DNA from 4 places in the Alkalibaculum bacchi genome. Region 3 is predicted to be linked to each of the others. Evidence: riboswitches for the same ligand, from Rfam matches in the RefSeq annotation. Region 3 holds a riboswitch; each other region holds the start of a gene.
The links. A riboswitch is a leader RNA that binds a small molecule or an ion and turns the genes downstream of it on or off. The one in region 3 is predicted to bind cobalamin.
Positions count from the first base shown of each region.

Region 1: another riboswitch for cobalamin. It lies ahead of DES36_RS03490 (cobyrinic acid a,c-diamide synthase CobB); the one in region 3 lies ahead of DES36_RS10700 (ECF transporter S component).
Region 2: another riboswitch for cobalamin. It lies ahead of cobT (nicotinate-nucleotide--dimethylbenzimidazole phosphoribosyltransferase); the one in region 3 lies ahead of DES36_RS10700 (ECF transporter S component).
Region 4: another riboswitch for cobalamin. It lies ahead of DES36_RS01800 (ABC transporter substrate-binding protein); the one in region 3 lies ahead of DES36_RS10700 (ECF transporter S component).

Region 1 covers NZ_QNRX01000003.1:182,236-189,714, forward strand. The annotation lists gene DES36_RS03485 (pyridoxal phosphate-dependent aminotransferase) at 1-854, opposite strand, end outside; gene DES36_RS03490 (cobyrinic acid a,c-diamide synthase CobB) at 995-2,350, opposite strand; cobalamin riboswitch at 2,500-2,668, opposite strand; gene DES36_RS03495 (cobalamin B12-binding domain-containing protein) at 2,841-3,503, opposite strand; gene cobK (precorrin-6A reductase) at 3,626-4,318, opposite strand; gene cobJ (precorrin-3B C(17)-methyltransferase) at 4,315-5,052, opposite strand; gene DES36_RS03510 (cobalt-precorrin 5A hydrolase) at 5,045-6,109, opposite strand; gene cobM (precorrin-4 C(11)-methyltransferase) at 6,112-6,867, opposite strand; gene cbiT (precorrin-6Y C5,15-methyltransferase (decarboxylating) subunit CbiT) at 7,106-7,479, opposite strand, start outside.
Region 2 covers NZ_QNRX01000005.1:69,973-77,451, forward strand. The annotation lists gene trpE (anthranilate synthase component I) at 1-1,301, opposite strand, end outside; gene cobT (nicotinate-nucleotide--dimethylbenzimidazole phosphoribosyltransferase) at 1,892-3,013, opposite strand; cobalamin riboswitch at 3,298-3,554, opposite strand; gene DES36_RS04995 (DUF2284 domain-containing protein) at 3,710-4,252, shown strand; gene DES36_RS05000 (MATE family efflux transporter) at 4,481-5,866, opposite strand; gene DES36_RS05005 (winged helix-turn-helix domain-containing protein) at 6,082-6,558, shown strand; gene DES36_RS05010 (sensor histidine kinase) at 6,555-7,479, shown strand, end outside.
Region 3 covers NZ_QNRX01000014.1:55,433-62,911, reverse strand. The annotation lists gene DES36_RS10720 (LysM peptidoglycan-binding domain-containing protein) at 1-488, shown strand, start outside; gene DES36_RS10715 (flavodoxin family protein) at 667-1,146, shown strand; gene DES36_RS10710 (hypothetical protein) at 1,524-2,720, opposite strand; gene DES36_RS10705 (AIR synthase related protein) at 3,101-3,850, opposite strand; gene DES36_RS10700 (ECF transporter S component) at 3,882-4,391, opposite strand; cobalamin riboswitch at 4,699-4,868, opposite strand; gene ftcD (glutamate formimidoyltransferase) at 4,991-5,866, opposite strand; gene DES36_RS10690 (YdbC family protein) at 6,120-6,341, opposite strand; gene DES36_RS10685 (M15 family metallopeptidase) at 6,453-6,962, opposite strand; gene DES36_RS10680 (MFS transporter) at 7,455-7,479, shown strand, end outside.
Region 4 covers NZ_QNRX01000002.1:68,263-75,741, forward strand. The annotation lists gene cobU (bifunctional adenosylcobinamide kinase/adenosylcobinamide-phosphate guanylyltransferase) at 1-91, opposite strand, end outside; gene DES36_RS01785 (cobyric acid synthase) at 307-1,797, opposite strand; gene DES36_RS01790 (ABC transporter ATP-binding protein) at 1,794-3,050, opposite strand; gene DES36_RS01795 (FecCD family ABC transporter permease) at 3,052-4,071, opposite strand; gene DES36_RS01800 (ABC transporter substrate-binding protein) at 4,272-5,234, opposite strand; cobalamin riboswitch at 5,342-5,518, opposite strand; gene nth (endonuclease III) at 5,656-6,297, opposite strand; gene DES36_RS01810 (DMT family transporter) at 6,562-7,473, shown strand.

The DNA.
Region 1 (7,479 bases), on a different contig from region 3:
GAAGGAAATACTGTAATACCCATTTTTTCGAGTTCTTCTCTTAAGTACTCCCTCTGAACCTCATTACGTGTTAGGGTTTTTTCTACATAGTCTTTTGTCTCTTCTAAAACGCAGGTCACATCGCTAGCAAAGGAAGATAAGCTCCAAGGGGTTTGCCTTTCCTTTAATGATTTGATGGTATCTTTGTTAGCACAAATATAGCCTAATCGTATACCTGGTATGGCAAAGATTTTTGTTAGAGAACCTGCTATGATTAATGAAGAGTACTCCTTTACTAAATGTTTGACACTATCTTCTTGTGCAAACTCAATAAAGGCTTCATCGACTACTACTTTTGCCCTACATTTTTCTGCGCTTTTTAAGATTTCTAGCATGATTTCATTTGGCATGGTAGAGCCTATAGGATTAGAGGGATTACAGATAAAGAGCATTGTATTTTCATCTAAAACCTCTTTTATTTCTTTTTTTGGATAAACTACCCTTCCCTCTTTAATCAATGGTAGATGAATAAGTTCTGCACCTACATTATTTGCCAGTCTCATATATTCTACAAAGCCAGGTTGAAGAATGACCACTTTCTTAGGTCTTATAGCTTCTGCAATAAGAGATAATGCACCAATCCCACCATTTGTAGGCAGTACTTGCTGTGGTGGCACATCTAAGTATTTTGCAATATTATTAGTTGGCGTCTTCATATCTACTTCAGGATAGTAGACGATATTATCTAGTTTCTCTTTGATTTTATCGATCATGATTTGCGGTGGACCTAAGGGATTTAAATTTGCAGAAAAATCAGTCCACTTTTCTGGATTACCTTCTCTCCATACATTCCCACCGTGAACATAGCTTGTCATATACAATTCCCCTTTTGATTATAATATAATGATACTAAGTCACCTACGGTAACTTTTGCATGCAATATAAATCTTTATCTTGTTGCTTAATTTTAATTTTTAAATATCTCCTTTAAAGATACTAGAAAGTCTCAGCCTTATTAGAGCAATTTTGTCATAAGCTCTAAATTACTCAAAAAATATATATGGGGATATCCAGCGATGGTATTCTTCTTTTCTAAACCGCATTCCCATTGTCTTAAAATTTTTTCATCACGATATTTTTTTATGCTGTATTTATATGTAAGCTCTTGTTCCTTAATTTTAGAGTGATGAAATTCATGGGCTCTTGTCGTATATTTTTGTCCCTCTATTTCTACATCCATTTCAATATAGCCAAAACGCTGAAGCCTCTTTGTCATTTCACATTCAATAGGAAGATATCCTACCATTTTATTTGTAGTATTATCTAGATTGGTAATGGACTGAGACAAGTACATAAAGCCTCCACATTCTGAGTAGCACTTGCCACCTAGTTCTAAATAGTCTTTTAAGCTATTTTTAAAGCTTATATTCTTTGCAAGGTCCTTTCCAAACACTTCTGGAAAACCGCCTCCAATATATATAGAATCTAACTTTTCTGGAAGTTTTTTATCTTCTAGAGGGCTAAATTCCACAATTTCAGCTCCAAGATCATGTAATAAATCTAAATTAGCTTCATAGTAAAAGGAAAAGGCTTTGTCTCTTGCTAGACCAATTCGTTTTCCATCATATAAAGGTAAATATTCTTTAGTAAAGTTATCGTAATAGCTACTATCGTATTCAAATTGTGGAGCGCGCTCTGCAATTTCCAACAAAGCATTTATATCTACGCTTTCTTCGATTATATCTACAAGCTTATCTATATTAGTATTCAGATGCTCTAATTCTCCAGCTGGTACTAAACCCAAATGCCTACTACTTAAAGATATATCGCCATTCTTCACCATATAGCCAATACACTTGGTATTTGTATTCGTCTCTATGATTTCTTTAATTAATTTGTAATGTTCTGCTCCAGAGACTCGATTGACGATAATGCCTTGTATGTCCACCTTCTTATTGAACTCTTTGTAGCCAAGCACCACTGCAGCTGCGCTATTTGACATACCTGTAGCATCGATGACAAGCACAACAGGGGTCTTTGTAATAACTGATATATGAGCGCTACTGCCAATATTAGAAGTAATGCCAAAACCGTCGTAAAGTCCCATTACACCCTCAATGATTCCTATGTCTTTGTTCTTAGTTGAACGATCTAACAGATATTTGATAAGGTTTTCATTTAGAATATAGCTATCTAGATTATAAGATGGGTTTCCTGTAACATATTTATGAAATCCAGGATCGATATAATCAGGTCCTGTCTTAAAAGGAGCTACTGCATAATTTCTCTTTTTTAAAGCGGCCATTATGCCTATGCTAATGGTTGTCTTCCCTACACCGCTATTTGTTCCTGCAATCATTATTCGATTCATCTACATTTACCTTCTGTCTATAAAATTTTATTCGGTGAGAAGTAGGAGTTTCTCACCGAATAATTAAGGAGGTAATACATTGTAAGTAAATAAAAAATTCCGACACCACGGTCGGAATTAGGGATTCAATTTAAGAAATCTCTCTTCCCGCCGAAGATTGTAAAGCAAATGGTATCCTGGCTTATGCTTCATCCTAACATCTACCTTCCCAGATTTTTCCAGTGGTATAAAAGATGCTCGTCAGCAATTACAGTAGCGGGGGCTGCAACGGATTTTAACCGTTTTCCCATAAATTTATTTACTTTCCTACATATTAACATATTTTTTATAAAAATGCAATGACTTTCTTATATATAAGTAAAGTCGTGAAAGTTCCCTTTGACCCTAACAGCTGTCTAGTCATAATATGAGCAAGGTTTATCTCTTAGGCCTTCAGAATCTAATCCTAGAATACTGATGGCTGATAACTGATGGTTAAGCTTTTTTGTATTTATATAATTTGTGATAGATCCCTTTTTTCCATCCATCCTCTACAAATCTCTACGCCTTCATTGGCCTTAATAGAGTATGCGTCTGCACCGATGTGCTTTGCAGCCTCATCAGTAAGAGGAGTACCACCTACAATGATTTTTACATCACTTCTAAGTCCAGCCTCTTTTATGACATCAACGGTGCGTTTCATAGCATCAATAGCTAATGTGAGAACACCGCTAAGGCCAATGATATCTGGCTTTATATCATGAGCTTTTTCTACAAAAGCATCTGCTGATTGATCAATACCTATATCGTAAACTTGAAAGCCTGCTGCTTCGGACATTCCTTTAAAAATATTTTTCCCTATATCATGAAGATCTCCTTGTACGGTTCCGATGAGCATTTTACCAATATAGTCTCCTTCTTTGTAGTGGGAAATATACGGTTTTAATTTATCGATGATTTCTGTCATGAGTTCACCAGCATAAATTAAATCACCTAGAAAGTATATTCCATTATGATAGTGATCGCCGACAATTCTCGTCCCTTTTTGGCTGTAACGAATGATTTCCCAGGCGCTTTCCTCTGTAGGATTTCCTCCTAAGTATTCATCGATCCGTTCAAATAATAAATCCTCGTCTAACTCCCCTATTGCATTTTGAATATCCTCTAATATCAATACAAATCCCCCCTACTATTAAGTTCTAAGTTCTAAGTTGTATATTGTAAGTTCTATGTAAAATCTTTATGTCACCATAGGTGACCATAATTTTACTTAGAACATAGAACTTAGATCTAGAACTACTTTCTTGGAATCATTACTACCTCTACTCCCATATCTAGTGCTGATTGTATTTTTTCTTCTACTCCTCCAGATGTTCCACTATCTTTTGTGACCATATACTTAATAGCATGTTCTTGAATAATGATCCGATTCATTTCGTAGCTAAAGGGTCCTTGCATGGCGATGATATTCTTAGGTGTAAAGCCTAAAGTTTCGCATTTTTCTAATACCTTTGATGTAGGCAATACTCTTATATAGATTCGATTTTTGGGAATCTTTTGAAAAGCTTGAACATTATTGCTACCAATAGCAAGTAATATATTACCTTCTTTTTCTATAAGAAGATTGCAGGCTTCCTCATAACTATGGGCTAAAATTAGCCCATTAATACCCTTTTTTTCAATGAATGAATCTCTTTCTATAACACGATATGGAATTTTAAGGCTCTTGGCACATTTTATCATATTTTCTGTCACTTGAACAGCATAAGGATGGGTAGTATCGATTATTTCATCAATATTTTTATCTTGGATAAATGCAAGCATCTCTTCATAATTCATCTTCTTATTATTAATAATCAAGTTTTCGTGAGGTTCGTATAATGAAGCTCCATACTCTGTAGCTGTTGATACTATGACTTTTTCACCACATTTTAATAATTGCTGAACATATTGTCTACCCATCTTGGTGCCAGCAAATACTAGTTTCAAATGCTGTACCCCCTAGGTGTAATAATATATTTGCCGTTAATATAGGTTTTAGAGTTTCCGATGATTACTGTTGAAAACATATCTACATCACAATTTGACAACTCACCTAAAGTAGAAATCTGTACGCTTTGGTCTTCTCTAAAAGCACTGCGCACAATGCCTACTGGAGTATCTGGAGATTTATATTGCAAAAGGATTTCTTGTGTTTTATTGATGTATTCTGTTCTTGATTTGCTCTTTGGATTGTAAAGTACTACGATAAAGTCTCCCTTGCCTGCACAATGAATACGATTTTCAATGGTTTCCCATTTTGTCAACCAATCTGATAAAGAAATCGTCACATAATCATGCATTAATGGAGCACCTAATATGGCGGCACTAGAATTGCCAGCTGTTACACCAGGGATGATTTGAACGTCAAAATCAGACATAGAGTATTCTTTGCTAATAATCTCAAGGATTAAACCTGCCATACCATAAACACCTGCATCTCCACTACTAACAACGGAAACGGTATTTCCTTTAGATGCTAATTCAATGGCCTCTTTGCAACGGTCTACTTCTTTTCTCATGCCATTGCTTACTACTTGTTTGCCTCCTATCAGATCTTTGATCAAATCAATATATGTATTATAACCAATAATAATATCGCTGTCCTTTAAAGCATTCACAGCAGAAAACGTCATATTTTCTCTATTTCCTGGTCCGATTCCAACTACGTATAATTTATTCATTTAAAGCCTCCTCATTTTTCTTCCACAAAGATAATGTTATTCCAGCATTCGCCCTTCTGCTTAAGAGACAAGTACCTCCATGAGATGAAATATATCCACATGGTTCGCTTACATTGCCTACTCCGATGGTCTTCTTTACAAAAGAGGATTGTTTAAATTTGTCCTCATGCTTTGCGATCTCACTTCGAGAAATGATTTCTAAATCTAAACCTAAGCGCTCCTTAGCTTTTAATAAGCCCTTTTCGTTTTTCTTTACATCTACAGTTGATAATGTTGAAATAGCATGTATACTAATATTTAATTCCTTTAAAATAGCGCAAATAAAGTCTACTATTGCATCCGCTGACGTATCTTTTCTGCAGCCAATACCAAAGATTAAGTTTTTGCTCATTAATTGTACAAAGGGTATGTCGAGTTGAATCTCATCTTTTTGCGAGATGATAATGACACCATCATAATTTACTAATTCATCGTAATCTTGGACCAGGACTACATTGTCACATACAAGATCTCTATGAATGAAAATCTTATCCTCATTGATAAGAGCAATAGATTCTTCATTTAAAATCATAGCAGTAATCTCTTTTGCACGAGTATAATCTACAATAGATAATTTATGTTTCATGGCAAAAGTATCTACTGCCATCTTTCCATTTACATCCGAAGAGGTTGTGATAATAGGTGTAGCCTTGATAATTTGACTTAAAAGCTTAGCATCTTCATTTCCTCCACCAATATGACCTGATAAGAGGCTAATGACAAATTGCCCTTTGTCGTCCATGACTAAGATGGCAGGATCTTTTAATTTAGACTGTATATGTGGGCTAATCATCCTTACTACAATGCCGCTTGCCATGATAAAGAGAATTGTCTTATAGGATTTGTATACGTCACGGACAATTCCCTTTAAATCATCACCTACTTTTGTCACTCCATTAGTATGGTATTTTTCAAGGGTATAGATATGGAAATTTATTTTTCTCTTACAAAGGTCTGCTGCTTCTAGCGCCCTTTGAACCCCTTTTTTACTTACTGTAACAATTGCCCAGGTTTCCAAGTTTATTTTCCTTCCCTAAACATATGTGTAAAGCTCTTGTCATAGAGTTTTGACAATTCATACTCGTCACCCAAAAAATTTCCTACTAAGATTTGAGCTTGCTTTGTAATGTTTTCATCAGCAACTTTTTCTGCGATGTTTTCTAAAGTACCTAAGACAATCTTTTGATCTGGCCAAGTAGCTCTTTGCACTACTGCCACAGGAGTGGTGACAGGATAATGAATGGTCAATTTTTCAATGACTTTATTAATCATTCCGACAGATAAGAAAATGGCCATAGAAGCTTTGTGAGAAGCTAGTTTTTCAAGAGATTCTTCTTCTGGTACTGGAGTTCTTCCTTCCATTCTCGTACAAATAACCGTTTGAGAAACATTAGGTAGTGTAAACTCTTTTTTCATAGCCGCTGCAGAAGCAGTAAATGAGCTTACACCTGGAATCACTTCACATTCAACACCTTTTTCTTCAAGGGGATCAATTTGCTCCCTAATAGCACCATAAATACTTGGATCTCCTGTATGTACTCTTGCTACATCTTTTCCTTCATTTATAGCATTTACAGTTACCTCTAATACTTCATCTAGATTCATAGAAGCACTGTTGTAAATCTTTGCATCCTCTTTACAGCCTTCTAAAATTGCAGCATTTACTAAAGAGCCTGCATAAATAATCACATCACTAGAATCAATAATTCTCTTTCCCTTTAATGTCAACAATTCAGGATCCCCAGGACCCGCTCCTATAAAATATACTTTAGCCATACGCTCATACCTTTCATTTTTAAGTTTGTATATCAGGTGAACACTGTTCGCCTAAAAAGATCCTTCGCGCTGCTCAGGATGACCTGCGTGTGCTTCGCACACAATTAAGAATTAAAAATTGAGAATGAAGAATTTAAAAACTTCTTGTACCTATTTACATAGAAAATTCCGCTTTCTGCATTCAGCTTTTACTTTTTCCCGTCCAACCATCCAACCGTCCAACGAACCAACCAACTAGTTATTTACTACTTATCTTGTTGAAGTTTTCCGCTTTCCACGCATTCACTACAAAGACAGGATTTAGCCCCTGCATCATAGTTATGTCTTTTACAATTCTGCTCTTGGCAATAGTCACTTGTGTGCACTCATATTCATAATCTTTTTCCTTTAGGGCTTGGAGAAAAGTGTACAAGTTTTCTATGGTAATAAAGTTAGCTACTACAATACCCTTAGGATTTAAGTGCTCATCTGCCCACTGTAAAATCTCACCTATATTTCCTCTGCTGCCACCAATGATGATTCGATCCACTTTATCAATTCCTTCAAAAGCTTCTGGCGCCATTCCTTGAATGGGGAGGATGTTTGTTACTTGGAATTTTTCCATATTCTTAT
Region 2 (7,479 bases), on a different contig from region 3:
GTATCCAAATTGCCCGCAAAGTCTAGATAGCCGATAGCCCCACCGTAGATACCCCGCTTGTTATTTTCTAGATCATTAATCAGCTGGCAGGCTTTGATCTTAGGTGCGCCGGACAGGGTGCCCGCCGGCAAAATCGCATCCACGGCGTCCATCGCCGTTTTTCCCTCCGCCAGCTCACCGCGGACGATGGAGCCAATATGCATCACATGAGAATACCGTTCGATTTCATGGTACTTCTCCACTCCCACACTGCCAAACCGACTGATCTTGCCGATGTCATTTCGTCCAAGATCTACAAGCATATTGTGCTCAGCCAGTTCTTTGGGGTCAGCCAGCAGCTCCTCAGCCAGCGCATCGTCCTTCTCCTTCGTTGTTCCTCTCGGCCGTGTGCCCGCCAGCGGGAAGGTATGCAGTACACCATTTTCCAGCTTCACCAGCGTTTCCGGCGACGCACCCGCCACCTCCATATCCGAGGTAGAAAAGTAAAACATATACGGCGACGGATTCACCGTCCGAAGCATTCGATAGGTGTTCAAAAGAGAGCCTTCATAATCTGCCGCCAGTCGATTAGACAGCACAATCTGAAAAATGTCGCCCTCTCTGATGTGGTGTTTAGCCTGCTCCACCATCTGGCAATACTCCTTCTGACTGAACAGCGGCTGTAACTGAGACCTGAGATGCCCGGGTGGCTCCTCTCTGGGCGTTCCAGTTTTCAAAAGTGACGCCATCTGTGCCAGCTCCAGTAACGCCCGGTTGTATTCCGTTTCACAGTTGGCAAGAGAAATATTGACGATCAGCATAATCTTCTGTCGGTAATTGTCAAAGGCGATGACCTTGTCAAAGAGCATTAGGTCAATATCATTAAAGCCTTCTGTGTCTCTGCCGTCCAGTTGCAGGGACGGCTCAGCATATTTGAGATAATCGTAGGAAAAATACCCTACCAGACCCCCAGTGAACGGAGGCATACCGTCCGGACGTGCGCTTTTGTGTTCCTCGATGATCTGCTTGATGTATGTTCCCGGGTTGGTCGTCTCAAATCGCATGGAACCGATGCGCAACTGACCGTCTAAACAAGTGATTTCCAGCTTTGGGTCATAACCAAGAAACGTATACCGGCCCCAGTTTTCGTGATCAGATACAGATTCCAGGAGATAGCAGTGAGTGGATACGTTTTTCAGTATCTGCAGCACCTGAATAGGAGTCCCGAAATCCGATAAGATTTCCATACATACTGGCGCAGTTTTGTACTGCCCGGATTTCGCAAACTGTTTCAGTTCATTTAAGTTTGGCTTTACCTGCATAATATTTGCTCCTTTTCTATCTGCCAGGGAAATAAGAATAGCTTAGCTACCAGCGGCTAGTCTTCAGTCATCAGTGTTAGGGTCAAGTCTTATGGGTCAAAGATTTGGCCCTAACATAGGATGACTCAAGCAGCAGCTAGGGTCAAAAGTACAACTTTCCTATTACATAAAAAAAACGCCCCTGACAGAATTTTAATTCTGTCAAGGACGAATAAATCGCTATCCGCGGTGCCACCTTGATTTACGGAAATCCCGTACTCTTTTCAGGATACCATCATATCCCTGGCCACTTACGCGTGCCGGACGTCGCAGAATACTCAGATCGAAACCCTTTGACTGCGCCCTCAGCGGTCCATTTGATGACTTGTTTTCCGCCCGATTCTCAGCAACACGGACTCTCTTTGGGATCATGATCACCGTTATCTCCGCTTCAACGGTTTGCAACAGAATAGCACGATTTGTCCGTGTTGTCAAGTGGTTTATGATAAAAGTCATTTTGTTTCGCTTACAAATTTATATAGTTGGGCGGGTATGCGCTTCGCGCAATGATCAATTTAGAATTGAGAATTAAAAAACGCCAAAGGCATTTTTTAATAATCTCCTGTAGTTACTCCAGCCGCTTCATAAGTAGCCATTTCATCGGCCACTCTTAGTGCTGTATCTATTGTTGGGAACATAAGAGCCGCTCCTGTTCCTTCTCCAAGCCTCATATTAAATGCAATTCTTGGTTCTAGTCCTAATTGCTGTAGTCCGATACGACAACCTTTTTCTTCTGAGCTATGGGATGAAATCATGTACTTTGTTGCCACTGGTGCAATCTGAGCTGCTGTTAATGCTGCAGCTGTTGAAATAATACCGTCTAGAATAATTGGTACTTTTTTATAAGCTGCTTCTAATATTGCTCCAACTAATGCAGCAATTTCAAGTCCCCCAATCTTTGCAAGAGTGCCAACAGGGTCTTTTATATCGATATTATTGATTTGAATTGCCTTCTTAATTACTTCTTGTTTATGTATTAAAGCATCATCTTTTATTCCTGTTCCTCGCCCAGTTACTTCTTCAATAGAGCAGCCTGTAAATACGGAAATAAGAGCTGAACTTGGTGTTGTATTCCCTATTCCAACTTCCCCTGTAGCCAAAAGATTTATGCCAGAATTTATAGCATCTCTAGCAACTTTTGCACCTGTAAAAAGAGCTTGAAGAGCTTCTTTTCTACTCATTGCAGGTCCTTTAGCCATATTATCCGTGCCATTTTTTACTCGACTAGCCATGAGTTCTGGTGGATTTAGTGGACCAGCGATTCCGATATCTGTTGCGATAACGTCTCCTCCTCCACTTCGAGCGATAATATTGACTCCCCCGTTTTTATTCATATAAGCATAAAACAATTCAGCCGTAACCTCTTGAGGTGCAGCGCTTACTCCTTCAGCTACAACGCCATGATCACCTGCCATTAAAAGTACAGCTTTTCCTGTGATCTTAGGTTGAGCAGTGCCTTGAACTCCTGCAATTTGTTGAGCAATATCTTCTAATACCCCTAAGCTTCGAAGAGGTTTAATCTTAGCATCTAAACGAGCTTGCATACCTGCAATAGATTTTTCGTCTAACCCTGTAATATTACTTGTAAGCTCTTGTAATGCACTTTCAAGTTCTGCTTCACTTGCACTTTTCACATCTTTCAAATTATGAAATTTTTCGTTGATTGTATTCATTTTTATATCTCCTCCAGATTAGAATTATTATTAGATTGTGGCAAAAGCTAAATAATCAATCTTCCTCGGTCGCGACGCTCGCCAAATGAAAGCATAGCTTTCATTTCGTATCCACGAGACTCCTCAGTCAAATCGGCAAGCCGTTTGCCTGTTCCGTCTCATGTCTACTGCGAAAGCTATGCTTTCGCTTGGCTCGCTGTTTCACGAAAAAAAGTCCCGCCACAATAATATTATTTATTGTGGTCGGGACTTTGCCGTCATCTCCGCCGCTTCCCATTTCAGGAAAGGCTTCTCAATCTTAGGCAGGTCTCCTGGCTTTGACTCAAACGCCCTTTCGCCCCTTCCCAGCATTAGCCAGTGGTTAGCGTGAGCTCGTCATTACAGTGGTGGGTCCGCACCGGACTTTAAGCAGTAGAAATCTACAAATCTTAAATTTATGATTTCCTTACATAAGTTCGCCAACAACTCCTTCGTCGTAGGGCGAACTAATACCGGTTTCCCTATTCTCCTCATATGAGGCACCTAAAATTGCTTACATATTTTAATTTATTTATATTATACCAAATGGATTAAAATAGTCAATAGTGTGACTTTAATTTCTATCTATTTAGTTTAAACTCCTCTCTCATTGACAGCAATCTGCAACCTGTTTGTGATATAATTATTAATATTAAATAAAAAAGTGAGGCAGATACTATGATTACTCAGGAAGAAATTGAAAAGAAAATTACGGAATATCCTATATTTGAGTACGCATTTTTTGATACAAATGAATTAAGTTTTTACCCTAATGTAAGAACCATATGTGAAGTTCAATGTCCTCAATATGGAAAGTCCTGGTCCTGCCCACCAGCAGTGGGTACATTAGAAGAATGTAGAGAAAGGTGCTTAGCATATAAGGACGCTTTTATCTTTAGCACCGTTTCAGAAGTAAAAGATATACTCAATATGGAAGAAAGCCTTTCAACAAGAGGCGAACACATTGATATTGTAAACCAAATAAGAAAAGATGTCTTTCCTAAGGATGAGAACATATTAATTTTGACAGCAGAATCCTGTAGCATATGTGAAAAATGTACATATCCTGATAGCCCTTGTAAACACAAAGATAGGATGTATCCTTGTATTGAAAGTCAGACCATAATCGTAACGGAAATATGCGAAAATTACAATATGTCCTTTTTAAACGGTCATAATATCATCACCTGGTTTTGCTTGATTTTATACAACAAAAAGTAGCCATCAGCAACCAGCAATCAGCCACCAGTGCTCTTGGACTAGGCTTCGGTGGTCAAAGACACGTATCAAGCTAACTACCAGCTCCAATCCAAGTATTCTAGATTCCTCATAAGCTATTTAACACTAGAATCATTATTAAGTAGTAACCAATATTTCGTATAATATCAAATAACTAATAAAAAACCAGCTCTACTGGTTTTTTATTAGTTAAGATGTAAATACTAAAATTTAGTGTTCATAGATTTCTTCTTTTACAGCCAAATGGTTCTTTTCCTTAACCTTGTTTAAGTAAATAATATACCACGCAACCAAAACAATTCCCTTAATCACACTGCTTAAACTTACACTCCACCACACACCAGTAACACCTAGTACCGCATTAGATGAAAGAAGGACTGCTGCTGGAATTCTAAGACTTGTAAAAACAATGCTCACAACAGAAGGAGGTACTGTTTTTCCTAATCCATTAAATGCACCAGCTGTTGTAATTTCTAAGCACATAAACAATTGAGAAATTCCAAGTATTTTCAAATACTTGACTCCATAATAGATGGCTTCTTTTTCAGACAAAAATATGCTAAATATTGGCCTCGCACCAAAAATCAGTAAAACCGTAGTAATAAGTCCTATAGTCGTCATAATCCTCACGGCGATATGATAGCCTTTATTGATTCGATCCCACTTTTTCGCTCCATAGTTTTGACCTACAAAGGCCGCTAAAGCTGTAGAAAAACCATTCGCTGTATTCCAAGATATGGATTCTATTTGAGATCCTATTTGTTGTACTGCTACAGGTACAGGACCCCACTGAGCTATAAGTCTTGCAATGATCATAGATATAAAAGTAAAAAGTCCATTTTGCAACGCAACTGGTAGACCCAATGTAAATACTTTTTTTAGTATATTCCAATTAGGTACTTGAAAAAAACCCACTTTAGAGGTATAGGATAATTGAGCTTTAACTGCCTTAAACAAGAAAAAAGTCACAATCATTTGTGCAAAAACCGTGGCAATTGCTGCACCTTCTACTCCTAAAACAGGAAATGGTCCTATTCCTAAAATCAAAAGGGGATCTAGAATAATATTTGTAATAACGCCTATGACATTAATATAGAAAGGCGTTCGACTGTTTCCATGCCCATTTAAAACTCCGGTCAGCACAGGATTTAAAAATGTAAAAATCATCCCATATGAGACAATGAGCAAGTAATCCTTAGCCATTTGAATAACAGAAGGATCTCCTAAATGGAAGAAATCAATTAGTGAATCTTTGAATACTATGAGAACTGTACTATAAATAAGAGCCAGAAAAATAACTAGCTGCAAACAGCTTCTAATAAACTCTAGAGCAGATTTTATATTCTTTCCTCCTATAGACTGAGCCACGCCTACTTCTGCACCAATTTTTGGTATCATAATAAAAGCCATAGCCAACCATGGAAAAAAACCAGCAGTACCAACTGCTGCTACAGCTTTGCTGCCTAGCTTGCCAATAAAAATCATATCAGCTAAACTATAGGTCATTTGAATAAAAGAGGACCCCATAATGGGTAGTGCCAATTTTAATAGTGTCTTTTGTATGCTACCTTCTGTTAATAAATTTACTTCTTTCAATGTCTGTTCTCCTTGACGTTAGATCATGATAGAGTATTATAACATAATTGCTCTTAATTTACCTCTAAAGGGTAAAAAACTAAATTTATAGATTAAGACTTTATCATATTATTCTCTTGTCGATCATATTAAACTATAGAAATTTTCTCATTATTTGCGTGAAATTTTCGTAACTTCTACCGTCATAATCTATTATAATTAAAATGAGGTGACATATGATTATCCTTACAGCAAAAGACAGCGATTTAGATTATGCAACAGGGATCAATCTAGGTAGCGATGATTATTTTACGAAGCCCTTTAGTGCCATCTCCTTAGTAATGAGGGTAAAGGCCATACTGCGAAGAGTTAAACTAGACAAACAGTTACAAGAAAGCGATGAAAAACAGGAAAATTCTCTTACCTTCGGTCAAATCTCCATTAACCGAAAGGCCATGAAAATCACCGTTAATGGTGCTCTTATAGACTTTTCACCTACAGAATACAATCTTCTACTCTATTTGATTGAAAATGCAGATCGAGCAGTATCAAGAGAAGAACTGCTCAATGAAATATGGGGTTACGAAAAAGACATTGAAACTCGTGCTTGTGACGATACCGTGCGCAGAATCCGAAAAAAGCTCGTCCATACCAATACAAAAGTAGAAACCATATGGGGCTTTGGCTTTACTATGAAGGTGGTTGACCCTTGAAAGATACGAAAAAAAGCATAAAATTTAGGCTTATTTCTAGAGTAATCCTACTCATACTCATTGTATTTATATTTATTTCTATGGTTTTTGATTTTTTGATTTCTCAGTATATGAAAAACAATGCAAATGAGGTATTACATAATTCTAGAGATTACATTGTGCAAGGTCCGATGGACAGCGGCAGCGAACCACAAATACCTCATAAGCCAAAGCCTAATGGCACTCCTATGGGAAAAGCCGAAACAGTAGTCTTAACATCAAATTATGTTATACTACACCCTACCCAATCTTTAGACAAGTACTTCGACAATAGAGACTTGCAGGATTTTACAATAGAAATAAAAGCTCAAAAAATCAACTTAGATACTAGTGAAATACAAAAGCTTTCGACAGACTCAGGACTGTATTATTTTACTTCAATATCTAAATCCGATATGGATTTAGATCAATTCTATATTGTCAATTTTATTAATATGTCTCATATGAATGAATTTAAAGTGAATCTTAGTCGTATTTTATGGATTATCATGATTCTTGCTTTATTGACAACTGTACTCATGACCTATGTAATTGGGTCAAGGATTACTGAGCCCATTGTATACTTATCAGAGTTTGCCAAGAAAATTGGCGAAGGCAAATATGAAACCATAGAAGATGAATTTGACGATTTAGAGCTTCATCATCTAAAAAATCCCATGAATGACACATCAAAAAAATTAAAGGCATACGATGCAGAGCAAAGAGCATTCTTTCAAAATGTTTCACATGAATTGAGAACACCCCTGCAAATCATTAAAACCAATGCAGAAGGCATTCAATTTGATATTTTAGAAAAGAACAGTGCCTGTGTTATCATAAAGGATGAAACGGATAAACTTAGCGAATTAGTAGAAGATATTATCTACCTTTCCCGATTAGAGT
Region 3 (7,479 bases):
CACAACCTGATTTTATTGTAATGGCAAATCCTGGCCTAACAACTAAGATCATCCCTGGAATGAATCTACAAATACCTTATGGGCTTCCAAGTGTCTCAGGGCAAATTGCCTTACTGTTAACAGACCAATTTAGAGATTATATTGTATTATACAAACCTCAGTCAAGAGACGAAGTTTATTTAGCAGTGGATAATGCAGGAAGAAATTCGAGAGTCTTTTGGTCCCCTAATAACAACAGAATTGCTTATATTGATGAAGATGGTGTTATTTCAATTATGGAGCTTACTACAGATAAGATAGCAAAAATTGATCAAATACCTGCTTCCGCCTTTGTGGACTGGTCTCCTGACAGTCTAAAAATTGCATATCTATCAGGATGTAGGGAAGATCGGCCACCAGTGGAGGTGTGGATTGTAGAACTAAATAAACCAGTTCCCCAGAATGTGATGAGTGGATTTTTGTTTTTTGACTTAGATTACAATCATTAGCAACCAGCCATTAGCTTTCAGCTGCTAGTGCTCTAGGGTCAGGTCTCACGGGTAAAAAACTTTACTATTTTATTTTAATTATAAAATTACATATTTAGCAATTATTTACTATTTTATCGATACAAATTCAGGTATAATGTAGTAATACAATGTGCAAATACGTAATTAGGAGGCAATAATGAAAATTGGCATTATCGTTCATTCAAAATCAGGCAACACCTATTCCGTCATTGAAGGAATACAAGAAAAGCTTGTCCAGAGAGGTCATGATGTGAAAATTGAGAGGATCCAAACAGAAGGCGAAGAAAACCTTAATGAGGTGGACCCTACAAAAATTCACCTAGGGACAATACCTGATGTGAGTCAGTATGATGGGGTAATTTTAGCAGCACCTGTGAGAGCTTTTTCTATCTCGCCTATTTTAGGAGCTTATCTTACCCATATAAGTTCATTAGAAAATAAAAAGGTAGCGTGTTTGGTTACTCAGTTCTTACCATTTCCCCAGATGGGCGGCAAACGGGCAATCAATCAGATAAAACAGGCTTGTAAATCCAAGGGAGCAATTATAGCTGGAACAGCAATCGTAAATTGGACCCATCCAAAAAGGGAAGCTAAAATTGTAAGCGCAATTGAAATAATTAGCAAGCTGTTTGGTTAATTACTCTAGAGAAATAACTTTAATATAGGGTGGACTACACTATCCACTCTATATAATATCAATATCTTTTTGTTCGTTTTAACTTAAGTGGAATATATTAAATTATTATACTCCACTTTTTACAGTTCTTTAGTTGCATATACTACAACTGTATGATTCTTGTTTTCTTTGTATACTTGAGCAGCATTCACTTGGATCGTTTTTTACGATATAGCTAATGTATTATGGTTAATTAGTACGTAAATTTTCTGATCTCAATACATATTTTGATGAGGTTCATCCTGTTTCTAAATAGGGAATTCTTGAAATCATTCTAATTCCTGAATAATTATTGTATACAATAGTCACATAAATTAGGATGAAATACAAAATTAGGATTATAATAATTTTACCTTTAACCAGTCTAAGAGCATAAGTTCCATATCCGCATCTCCTTTTACCGGAGAATTCGAAGCTAAATTCTTGCCTTCTTTATAAAATTGCAATGCCTTATTTATGTCCTTAGTATAATAAATCTCATATGCCATCATTAGTCTCTTCTTACTCATCTGAAACCTTGATGCTTTTATGTATTTCTTTAACTTTTTATTATAGAGACGATCTATCGTAGATTTATCACAATCTGTAACTAATTCTAAAAACAATCTTTCACAGTTTATTTCATTGACAAATAGAAGTGCAATGCGGTCCATATGTTCTGTAAGAGAAAGAAGACATGTTTTTGCAGATTCTATATCTAGGTGATCTAAATGATAGCTGTATTCCATTAATCTCATAGCCGTATTAAGAGGCTGGCTTACATCTGCATTATTATTTAGCACAAATTTACTTAAAGGTAGTTCTTTCATCCTAATCCCTAAGCTCTGTAGTCCATTTACCTCTAATTGAACATAAAACCCTCTCCTTGCATCTTCATCCTTTAGCATAGAGTAAATATTATGTCCATCATTGGGAACTCCTCCAATTTTCATTGGAATACCATTGGTCACTGCTGCTAGTATTCCAGCGAATGCAGCCAATAATAATATAACTTCTAAAACAAATGCCATTTCTTTAATAAGAACTATCGTAGATATACATAATGCGGACACGAGTAAATTTATGATGACTCCACCTAAATTGTAGAGAACAAACGGAAATTCCCCATCCTTTATTTTGGGTGGCATCATAAGGCATTGTCCAGCCGTACCAGGTATATTAAATTTCTTTGTTTTTAGCTTTCCATCTTCTTTTACTATAGTGATAGATCCTATTCGAAAAGAAACAAAAGTATAATCTGTTAACAATCCAAAAATCAAGTGCCCTGCCTCATGAATGATAATATGTATTATATATCCAATAACAAACAATATGATTAGGCCATAAAACTTCAAAAGTCCAATGAATATATTGTCGCTTTTTAACCATGGATTAAAAAAATCGCCTATAAAAAAACCTAATACGCCGCCAAATACTCCACAAATTACAATGCTTTTTAGTGTATCTAACCAGCCTTTATTCTTATACTTTGATTTGCTATGATTGCCTTTACCCATTAAATCCTCCACTTGATAAATTTTTAATAATAATTGCATTATAAGTCTACTTTACCATAATATAAATCCCTTTTGTAGTTATGTATAAACAAATGTTATTCACTCTCTATTAAGATTTTTAAGTGTATGTATAATTACTTCTATTTAGCTAGCATGAGCATCTAAGATTATGCTAAAGATACAATTTGAGATAAATGTTAGAAAATAATAGATACCTATAGTAGCTTTTGAGTTAATGTATCACTTTAACCAGCCTTACCCTCCTTGATATTCAAGAAGGATAAGGCTCATGTAGAACATTAATATAAGTCCTTGCACCAAATTATAGTCTGAATTTTTGTTTGATTACAATAATTGTAGATTATTGACTATTGCCAAAGAAATACTAGTATATTAGGTGTTTTTTATTCATTCATATCTTAGCATTTCTCAATAAAACACCCTAAATATGAATAAGATACATTGTATTTTGTTAGTTGTTCTAATATGGTTTCTTTCTGTCCTGATATGATAAAACAAGTGACTGGTCCAGCAGATTTTTTTATATCTACTTCTACTGTCTGTGTATATTTAAAATCCAAATCGTTACTTTTGCAAAGCTCCCCTATCTCATAATCAATGCCCTTTGAACCGACAGGAAGTATTTCGTTGATCCCTAGTATATCTTTAATTAGGCTTATTATTTTGATATTGGGTATTTCCTTAGACTTTAGCACTTCTGACCCTACCTTAGGCTTTCCAACCACAATAAGGTCATCTCCCTTATAGGTCCTTGGCTTCGTCCAGTTTTTAAGATCAATCATGCCTATAGCCGTTATACCTATAGATGTTTGTACAGTAGGCATATTTTCTTCTGTACTCCCTGTAAGGAGCATTTCTTGATCTAATCCACAATCAGTAATTGCCTTCTTTATTCCACCGATAATTTTTTCCCCAGTAGGATTCATCTCTACACAAAAATTATTCACTATGGTTATTGGCTTAGCTCGAAAAGCTAATAATTCACTTAAAGCCACACCTGCTGTAAGGTACCCAACTACTTCTTGTGGTGTTTCTAGCGCATCATGCTTTTTCATACCTATTCCACCACAAGAATCACATGCTAATACCATCATTGTTTCTTCATTTATGTGCATTAATGTTAAGTCTCTAAATTTATTTACCTTCAATATACTCACCTGTTCGCCAATTTAGTTTTAGTTAAATTCTCTTCTTTAGCAAACTGTATAAAACAGCAGCTGCAAGGACGTTAACTGTTGAAGCCAGTAATAAGGGACCTACCAACATGAAAAAAAACTCTTTTACAGTTGGAATCATTCCTAATAACTGCATGATTAATACAGATAAATAAGTTGCACCTACTCCATTTAGGATAATTGCAATAGTACTATTTACAATTAAATTTATGCGATTGTTGAGATAACCATATAACCAGCATATAAAAGCCATGGTGCACATTACGACTAAATGAATAGGGATAGACATAGGAAAACCACTTGTCATAGCTGTGAGCAGGTGACCTATTGCCCCAACTGCTGCACCTGCTACTGGACCTAATAGTAAAGCAGCAAAAAAGGCTGGCAATGCATCTAATGCGATGGAGCCCAAAATTTTAATTTGTGCTCCTATAAATGCTAATGCAATTAATAAAGCTGTGTAAACTAATTTCCTAGTTTTAGTGACTTGAGTGTTTTGAATTAATGAGTTCATAACTTCCTCCTTAAATTAATAAATTATTATATTAAAATAAAAACTTTCATTTACGTGGACATATGAGTTGATTTTTCTACACCTCGAAATCGGCTAGGCCGATTCCTCGGTCGCGCCATTCGCTAAATGAAAGCTAAAGCTTTTATTTACGGATTCTTTTTATCATACGCGTCAAATTAGTAAACTATTTGGTGCGTATGATAAAAAGAATCCTGCGAAAGCTTCACCTTCGCTTGGCTCATTAGTTCGCGAAAAAAAGAAAAGTTTATGACCAATATAAAATTGATCATAAACTTTACCGTCGCTTACGAATTCTATGATACAGGCAGGTCTCCTGGCTATGACTCACGGCAATATATTCCTTCCCGTTACCAGTGGATAATATACATTGCTCCTCATTTACAGTGGTGGGTCCGCTCGAGATTTTCACTCGATTCCCTATTCTCCTATTAAGGCACCTGATTCATACATATGTATTTGTTATAACAATATTATAAACATTTTAATTTGATTTGTAAAGCTTAACGATATAGCGAAATTTAGAATATAATATCTAATACACTATTACTCTTTACTCTCATATAACGGATATATCGCAGTCAGAAGTAAATCTGATCTGTAGAAAAATCTTTTAATCTAATATAAAAATCAAGTAATTCTCTTAACGCATATACTGGAACTGGCCCTACTAACTCTGTGTCTGAAATATTTACATTATATCTGCTCGCTTCAAACTTTATTGTTTCATATACTCTATGTATAGGCGTCTTTTCATAATTCGTTAAATTCATAGATACTTGAATCATCTTTCTGTCTGGTATTTCTAATGCAATAGCGCGGACATGCTGGTATCCACCAGAAGATCCTCTTATAGCAGTAGCGATTTTATTTCCTATTTCTAAGTCTTCAGTATCTAAGTTGATATTAAATGCTAATAGGGCAAATCTTGATCCTACAACAGTGGCTCCACTCTTAGGATTAAATTCAAATGGACCTTCATCTGGTTTCCAGCTTTCGTCCTTCATTTTGTCAGCTAGTGCTTCATATTGACCTTTCCTAATTTTAACTAAGGACTTTCGATCATCCCTAATGGCTGAATCCTCATAATAATATACTGGTACGCCTAAGCTGCCCATATACCTACCATATTCTTTAGAAATTTCTACAGCTTCCTCACCAGTCATATTTAATATAGGTATAAAAGGTACTACATCCACTGCTCCCATTCTTGGGTGACTTCCTCTATGCTTCGTCATATCGATAAGTTCAATAGCTTTTTTCGATAATCTTTTTGTAGCATCTAAAACAGCTTCACATTCTCCCTTATAAGTGAATACAGATCTATTGTGGTCCTTATCAGAATTTAAATCTATAATTTCTATATCATTACCTACCATTAACGATTCTTTTATTTGTTCTATCTTAGCTCCATCTCGTCCCTCACTTATATTTACTTCTACAAGTAAAATCTTCATAAGTAACCCCTCCATTTATACGAACCCTTTAAACTTATATATAATTAAGCTTTTCATTACCATTAACACATATACAAGAAAGCGTCTGTGGCGCATTAGTCGCTCGTCTTTAGTCACTAGCATTTGGGTATCCCTTTTGGGTCTAGATCCTTCGCTTGCGCTCAGGATGACTGAGCAGGAGCTAGGGTCAAAAGTAGGTGTTTCCTAGTACATTATAAAATCGCAAAGCCATTATACAAATGGCTTTGCGGTTTTATATTTCCATCTGATTTAAGATATCTCTCAATACAATCAATTCATCCTTAGAAAGTGTAATCCCCTTCCCCATCTTCACATGATCTGGTGCCCAATCTCTTAAATCGTATTTAGGTGCTCGTTCATTCCAGCTAATCAGATTAAGCTCTTTTACCCAACCTTTATTGCTTTCAGATATTGTCCCTATCGTTTCAACAAGTTTAAATTTAATTTCGGCCATTATATTATTTCCTCCTTTGTATTATTCATTTCTTGAACCTTCTGCTTAATGTATCAATTTCAGTAATATTAATTCCCTTATCTTTTTATCACACAAATAAGGAACAAGTGATTACTGTATCCACCATCTATTTAATTCATAATGAGGCATATCTTGCACTTCATCAAAATAATAACCTGGAGTAAACCCCACTTCTTTACCTATTTCTGCACATTTCCTAAAAAACTCTAAATCCCCATAAGGATCATCCGTATCGTCTTCGCAAATATCAAATGCATGCCTTTTAGTGTGTTTACTGTTTTTCGTCCATGTAACCACTAAACCAGGTGTAGTTCTGCCCTGTTCATATAGTATATCTTGTCGAGCTTGCGTTCTATAGGTTTCTGTAATCCGCACATTAAGTCCATTTTCTTCGCATTTTTCTAAAAATTCAAGGGCCAATTCCCTAGTTTTGGGACTCAGCTCATTTAAATCAGAAATTCTTTCAGTAGAAGATTCATCGGAATGTTCATACTCTCCTTGATCAAATACGAATGTATAAAACCCAATCTTTGGTAATACAATAAATATCAATGATAAAAATATTAAAATTATTAAAAATAATACTATTCTTTTTCTCATATTATTAATCCATTCCTTTACCTCACTCAAAATACAAAATCTTATAAGAATTATTGGCTTTAAGCGATTTTTATATTTTTTATTATTTGAATACTCCGTACAATGCTCCTAGCAATATTATACAACATACAAAAAAATAAGTAAGCTTATGTTTCTTAATTGTTTCTTAATTTTTAATTATTTAGCTTATAGAAAAGTAATTCTAGGAACAGAACGATTAATAAAATTCTATATCTTGCGACATATTGACAATCTTAATTGAATATAATATTATATAAATATAAATTTTGTAGAGCAACACTTGGTATAAAAGACACCTATGAATATACATAAGATATAGTAAGAATACAGAAAATTATTGTGATTATTATAAGGTATCGCAAAGCGATACCTTTGTTACGTTTTTACTAGCAATACTCTATTATTCATTCCATTTCATGGTGCTTTTTTATGTAAAAGTGTAATGCTTTACAGACAAGAGGAGATGAAATAATGGACAAAATTCAAAAGGCGGGTA
Region 4 (7,479 bases), on a different contig from region 3:
CAATTTGTTTATTGCTCTCTTTAGCGATTCTTTCTGCATAAGTGCTCTTACCGCTACGAGCACCTCCAGTAATAAATGTAATACGTCCCATATATGTGCTCCTTTCGCAAATATGCGACTTATGTCGCAATGAATAGTGAACAATGAACGATGAATAATGAACAATTCAAAAGGCAACAGGAGTCGCATATTTGTACTGTTCAATGTTCAATTTTCATTATTCATTAAAGATCTTCCCGTTCAACTAAAAAATTTTAGCCTTCAACTGATTCAAACCTATATAATTATAACTCAATCAAGTATTACTCAAAACTCACTCATAATCTCCAAAATCTTCTCAACATCCAAATGCTCTTTTATAATCTTTCCTAATTCTACGTATTGGGTTTCTTTGAATTCTTCGAAGGATAGTGTTTGGTCTTTTGTTTCGATTCCCTTTTGTCTACGGATATTGTCTAAGAGAAATTTTCTGAATTTATCGTTATCGAAAATACCGTGCAAATAAGTTCCTAGTACATTTTCTTCTTGGTTAATCGCCCCATCCATGTGACCTTCTTGCAAATGTACAAAATGTTGATGGCTTTCGTTAAACTTCGTAACACCCATGTGAATTTCATAGCCTTTTACATCTGCTTTTAGTTTTTCTCCCATAAAAGAGATATCAATGGTTCCTTCTACTTGCACTGTTCTTTTTTTATTAGAAATTATGGTGCTTGTATTTAATAAGCCAAGACCATTTGTCTTGAGGACGGAGGATTCATTATTACCTTCATCTATGATTCCACTTCCTAGAATTTGATAACCACCACATATTCCAATAATCGGTTTACTTTTTTTATGATGCTCTAAAATCTTTTTCGTCATGCCTGTATTATTTAAATAAACCATATCTTCAATGGTATTTTTACTGCCCGGTATGATCAGTAAATCAATGTCTTTAAAATCCAATGCAGATTTTATATACTTGACTTCTACATCTTCATCCATTTCAAAAGGCGTAAAATCTGTAAAGTTTGAAATATGGGGCAATCGGAGAACTCCTACTACGATATCTTTTTTCGCCTGATAAGATAATCTAAGGGAAACGCTATCCTCATCATCAATATGTAGTGTAAAATAAGGAATAACCCCAAGACAAGGGATATTTATTTTATCCTCTAACATCTTGATTCCAGGCTCTAGAAGTTTTACATCTCCTCTAAATTTGTTAATAACAAAGCCTTTCATTCTCGCTTGTTCTTCTTTTTCTAGCAGCATATATGTGCCATATATAGAGGCAAAAACACCACCTCGATCAATATCTCCAATGAGAACAACTGGAGAATCTACCATTTCTGCCATTCCCATATTGACTAAATCGTTTTCTCGTAAATTGATTTCAGCTGTACTTCCTGCACCTTCAATTACAATAGCATCATATTCTTCTGCTAATTTATCATAAGCCTCTTTGATGATATTCTTAAACTTGGGCTTATTCTTATGATATTCTGTTGCCGTCATATTTTGATATACCTCTCCCATGACGATTACTTGGGACCCAACATCTGAAGATGGTTTTAATAGAATTGGATTCATTTCTACCATAGGCTCAATTCTTGCTGCTTCTGCCTGTACTACTTGAGCTCTGCCCATTTCTTTTCCATCTTTTGTTATAAAGGAATTAAGAGCCATATTCTGAGATTTAAAAGGTGCTACATGATAGCCCATATCTTTCAGTACTCTACATACGCCAGCTGTTAAAATGCTCTTTCCTACTGATGAACCCGTGCCTTGAAACATAATATTCTTTTTTTTCATCTTTTACTCTCCAAATTAAAATTACTTAAGAATTTTTCATAATGGTCTATAACATAAAAATTATTCTTTTTCTTTAGTTCATCTATAATTTTTGTTGCCTTACCCTCTGTATAATCATACTGCCCATTTTTCTCTATAAAATAAATAGGTTTATCTACATCTTTTAAAATTTCTAAGTTAATTAGATTACCGTTTCCATAAGGCATATTGCTGACGAGAACATAATCGGCCTGATGTAGCATTTCTAAATTTAATTGTCCTTGTTCTTTCGTCATTGCAGAAAAAGGTGGGGCGTCTACTACAGGAATATTTAATATTCTGCACATCTCCCAGTCGCTATCCCCTTTATTAAGTATGCCTGCAGATAAGATCATTCCGAGAGAATTAAATCTTTCTAAAATTTCTTCTCCTGAGCCTCCACCACAAAGTATGTGTACTCTTGTATCTTGTTTATCCACCTTTTCTTTGATAACTCGAAGAGGCACAATTTCTCTTTTGCCGATAATCTTATTTTCTCGAATAATCATTTCCATTTTGTACAGTTGAGATAAATATTTTTCATGGATAACTTCATCAGGACTTCCTTCTGCTAAAACTTTTCCTTTGTTAAGAAGTATTAGCCGATCGCTAAATCGAGCTGCTAAATTAATATCATGAAGAATAGCTACTACAGTAACCCCTCTACTCTCTTTAAGTTTATGAATCAATTCCATGATTTCTAATTGATGATGGACATCTAAATGAGAAGTAGGCTCGTCTAGTAGTATTAGATTCGCTTGTTGAGCGATTGCTCTAGCCACGACTACTCTTTGACGCTCACCACCGCTTAACTCGTTAAACAATGCATCCTTAAAACGCCATGTGTTGGTCATTTCCATAGCTTCTTGTACAATTTCAAAATCCTTTGAAGTTTTCTTATGTTTTCGATCTATATGAGGATTTCTGCCCATCATGACGATATCTAAATTTGTAAACTCGTATTCAATATTAAACTCTTGAGGTACTACTGCTACAAGTTTTGCTAGTTCTTTTTTTGATATGCTTGTACTCTCATGATCTAATATGCGAATAGAACCACTGCTCTTTGGAATAATATCTGTAATAGCTTTGACTAAAGTGGATTTGCCTGTACCATTAGGTCCAATAATTCCTACAAATTCACCTTTATAGACAGAAAAATCCAACCCATTTATGATCTTTTTCTCCCCATAGGCTACTTCTAAGTTCTGTATTTTCAATACTTCTCTATTCATACTATATGCCTCCACGTTTTCTCTGTCTAAGAAGATATATAAAGAACGGACCACCAAAAATAGCTGTAATAACACCTACAGGTATTTCTTGAGTCATAAGACTTCTTGCTGCCGTATCACATAATATTAGAAAAATACCACCTAGCAAAAATGAATAGGGGTACAATTTTTTATGCTTTGGACCGACAAAAATTCGAACTACGTGAGGTATAATCAATCCAACAAATCCGATAATCCCTGTGATACTAACCGTAGCAGCTGTCATCAACGCAGTAACTACTAATGCGATAAGCTTTAGTTGGTCTGTATTTACGCCTAACTGAGAAGCACTATCCTCACCTATGAGCATAATGTCCATCTGACTATGTAAGCTATAAAGAATAATAAAGCCTATAACTACATAAGGGATAATAATCAAAACTTGCTCCCAACTCTTTCCATTAAAAGACCCCATAGTCCAATAGATAATCTGACTCATCTTATCCGAAAAAATCATAAGAACGGAATTTACTGCAGATAAAAATTGAGACATGGCCACACCACTAAGCAGCAATGTAGGTACAGGTACTTTATTGCCTATTTTAGAGATATTGTAAACTAATAATAAGGTAAGTAAAGCAAAGATAAAAGCCAGTATAGAAACAAGATCTTTACCATTGAAACTTAGGTTCATGGCGATGCCAATAGATGCACCTAGCGCAGCACCAGAAGAGACCCCTAATAAGAATGGGTCTGCCATAGGGTTTTTAAAGATTCCCTGATATGCAACACCGCAAATGGATAAGGTGCCTCCGACTAATAAAGCCAGTATTACTCTGGGCAGTCGTATATTCCATATGATCGCTATCGTAGATGCCTTAATTCCTTCTACATTCCCAATATTAAAAAGTTTGTGCAATAATACCTGAAATGTTTGCCCTACTGAGATATTTGCTACACCTAAATTAGTACAAACTAGAATGGTAATAAAAGCTAAAATAATTATTGTGATTAATGAGTGTTTTCGAATTCGTTTTTTCATATTTTCCCCTTATGTATGTCCTTAGGTCAAGAATAGCACTTTCGTATCCTAGAAAGTAATAAATTCATAGGGCAACCAACGATTGCCCTATCATTTTATTAAGCAGGTAATTTCTAAATTATAAACCACTACTATCTTCAGTGGCAAAATGACCCTAAAGGAATACCCAAGCGCTAGTGACTAGCAACTAGCGACTATTCTTAAAATGCTTCTGGATGAATTGCTTTTGCTAAAAATTCTAAACCTTTCATTACTCTTGGACCTGAACGAGATAAAATGTCATTTTCTTCTGTTCCCCATGGGAAATAAACAATATTATCATTTTCTACAGCAGCAACTGATTGAAGTCCACCATTGCCCTTGATCTCCTCTACTGTAGGGTATAATGAAATGTAAACATCAGGATTTGCATCTACAATTTTTTCTAATGTCAAAGTTGGCCATGCTGTATCAGAGTCTGCTGCAATATTTACTGCATTAATCTCCTGTAGCATAGAATCAATGAACGTATCTGCTCCTACTGAAACAAAATCTTGTAAGTCTACAAATACCTTTTTCTCTTCTGTGTCTTTGACTTTATCTGTAATCTCTTTTCGAGCAATATCTAAGTCTTCTACTAGTTTATTTGCAGTCTCTTGAACATTTCCAATCTTTCCAATTAATTGGATATTTTCTAAAACACCATCTACATCTGTTTGATCTGAAATGACAATTGTTTTTATCCCTGCAGCTTTGATAAGTTGTGTTGCATCTTCAGGCATAGGTGATGATACAAAGAGAACCTCTGGTTCTAAATCGATGATAAGTTCCGTATTGGGTTCTACATAATTTCCTACAACTTCAATCTCTTTTGTTTCTTCAGGATAATTACTGAATTCATCTCTACCTACGATTTGATCTCCTAAACCTACAGCAAAGAGCGTCTCTGTAATAGAAGCAGATACAGAAACAATTCTTTCAGGAGTTTTTTCAAGGGTAATTTCGTTATCTGCAGTATCCTTAAATGTAAATGGGTATATAGTTTCCGTACCGTCACTTGATTCGGTTGTTGTATTCCCCTCTCCTGTCGACTCTTCTTGTGGTTTATCATTTGAACACGCTGTCCAAGTAAATGCCATTAATGTGACGAGCATTAGTATTAGTACTTTTTTTAATGTTTTCATTTTGTTACCTCCAGTTATTTCATTATAATTTGTTTCTTAACGCAACAAAACCTTCTACATTTGAGAAGGTTTTCATATTAAACACGCACAACACCATCCTCCCCGATAGTTCCTAGTTTCTTAAGGCAGGTCTCCTGACTCGTGTTTCAATCTCCACTCTTCCTTCCCATCGTTTAGACAGTGGTTTTTATTAGAGTTTCGTCCACACTTACAGTAGCGGGGGCTGTAGTGGTTTTTCACCACTTTCCCTATTAAGCATTTGCACCTTATAGAGCTATTTTATTTTATAAGATTATGCTAACACAAAACCTATGAAATTTCAATATAAAAAGCTGAATGCGGAAAGCCGAATGCCGAATGCTCACCCTGTGGGCGAGGTTTTTTTATTTTTCAGTTCAAATATACTGAGCTTTTATATGATTTAATCACAAATTAACTCCTTATAATATAGACATAATCCCTTTACCACGCAATCTTCGCATAAGGGTTTTCGAGCCTTACATACTTTTCTACCATGTAAAATTAGCCAATGATGCGCTACAGACCAATCTTCTTCAGGGATATTCTTCATCAAATCCATCTCTGTGTTTAGGACATCTTTACTCTCTGCTAAGCCAATTCGATTAGAGACTCGAAACACATGGGTATCTACAGCTATGGCATTTTGTCCAAAGGCATTACTCACTACTACATTTGCAGTTTTTCTTCCCACTCCTGGAAGTTTCATGAGCTCTTCAATAGTATCTGGCACTTGACCCTCATACTCATTTATTAATATAGAGCAAGTAGCGATAATGTTTTTGCTCTTTGAATTGGCGAGACCACATGTTTTTATATAATCTAAAAGTTTAGGCTGCCCTAACTCTAGTATAGCTTCTGGTGTATTGTAATCTACAAATAATTTATCTGTAACAATATTTACTCTAACATCCGTACACTGAGCAGATAGAATCGTTGCTATTAACAATTCAAAAGAAGTTGTAAAATGAAGAGCTGGCCCAGCATCAGGGTACTCTTTTCCCAATAATTCTAATACTTGTTTTATGTCTTTCTTCTTTAACAAAAAATCCCTCCTCTAGAAAGAAATTCGTTTATTATTATATCATAAATATGTCGCAGATTGCTTCAGCGACTTTTATGTATTCCTCTTAAAGAGAAGATACAAAGACTTGAATACATTTTTCCCTTTATATAATCCCCTATACGAAAGAGAATTTATTTAGCAAAATAATACAAATTAATATCTAACTGACGTTTATTATGCTAAAATATTCATTGGGCGCTATTTTTATAAAATAGTGCTATGGACAATAAAGGAGTTCTTTGTATGAATAACAAGAAAATGTTATTAGGTGATTTAGGCTTGCTTATAACTGCCTTTGTATGGGGAAGTGGGTTTGTTGCTGTAAAGAATGCTTTAGACACTTTGTCTCCTATGTATATTATGACCCTTCGCTTTGGCATTGCAGCTTTGCTAACGGGAATATTATTTTATAGGAAAGTCATCACTATAGATAAAGAACACTTAAAAGCAGGGTTTATTATTGGACTTTTTTTATTTTCAGCCTTTACTACGCAAACCATCGGCTTACAGTATACATTAGCAGGAAAACAAGCTTTTTTAACTGGTACTAATGTGGTGATGGTTCCCTTTTTATTTTGGCTTATTAGTAAAGAAAGACCAGATAAATTCAGTGTTTTTGCTGCTATTTTAATGATTGCAGGTATTGGCTTATTAACACTTGATTTAAACAAAGGCTTTGTATTAAACAAAGGAGACATACTTACCTTAATATGTGCATTGCTCTTTGCTTGTCATATGATAGCAGTTGGTATTTATGCAAAAAAACACGATCCTATAAAACTTACAGTCATTCAGTTAGGTGTAGCCTTTATACTTTCTTTAGTAACTATGTTGGTTACCAGTGATCCTATACTATTTATTCCAGATAGTGGAATAAATGAAGTGCTGTTCTTGGGATTATTTTGTACATTTATGGCTTATCTCATTCAAAATATTGCTCAAAGATATACTACCCCATCCCATGCAGCTTTACTGCTTAGCTTAGAATCCTTCTTTGGTAGCATTATGTCTGTAATCTTTTTAGGAGATCTATTTAGTCCTAATATGATTGTAGGCTCCGTCTTAATTTTTACGGCCATTATTACTGCTGAAACGAAGTGGAAGTTTCTCAAGTTAAAAAAGCAAAATCAATCAATCGAAATGAACAATGGATGAACAAGT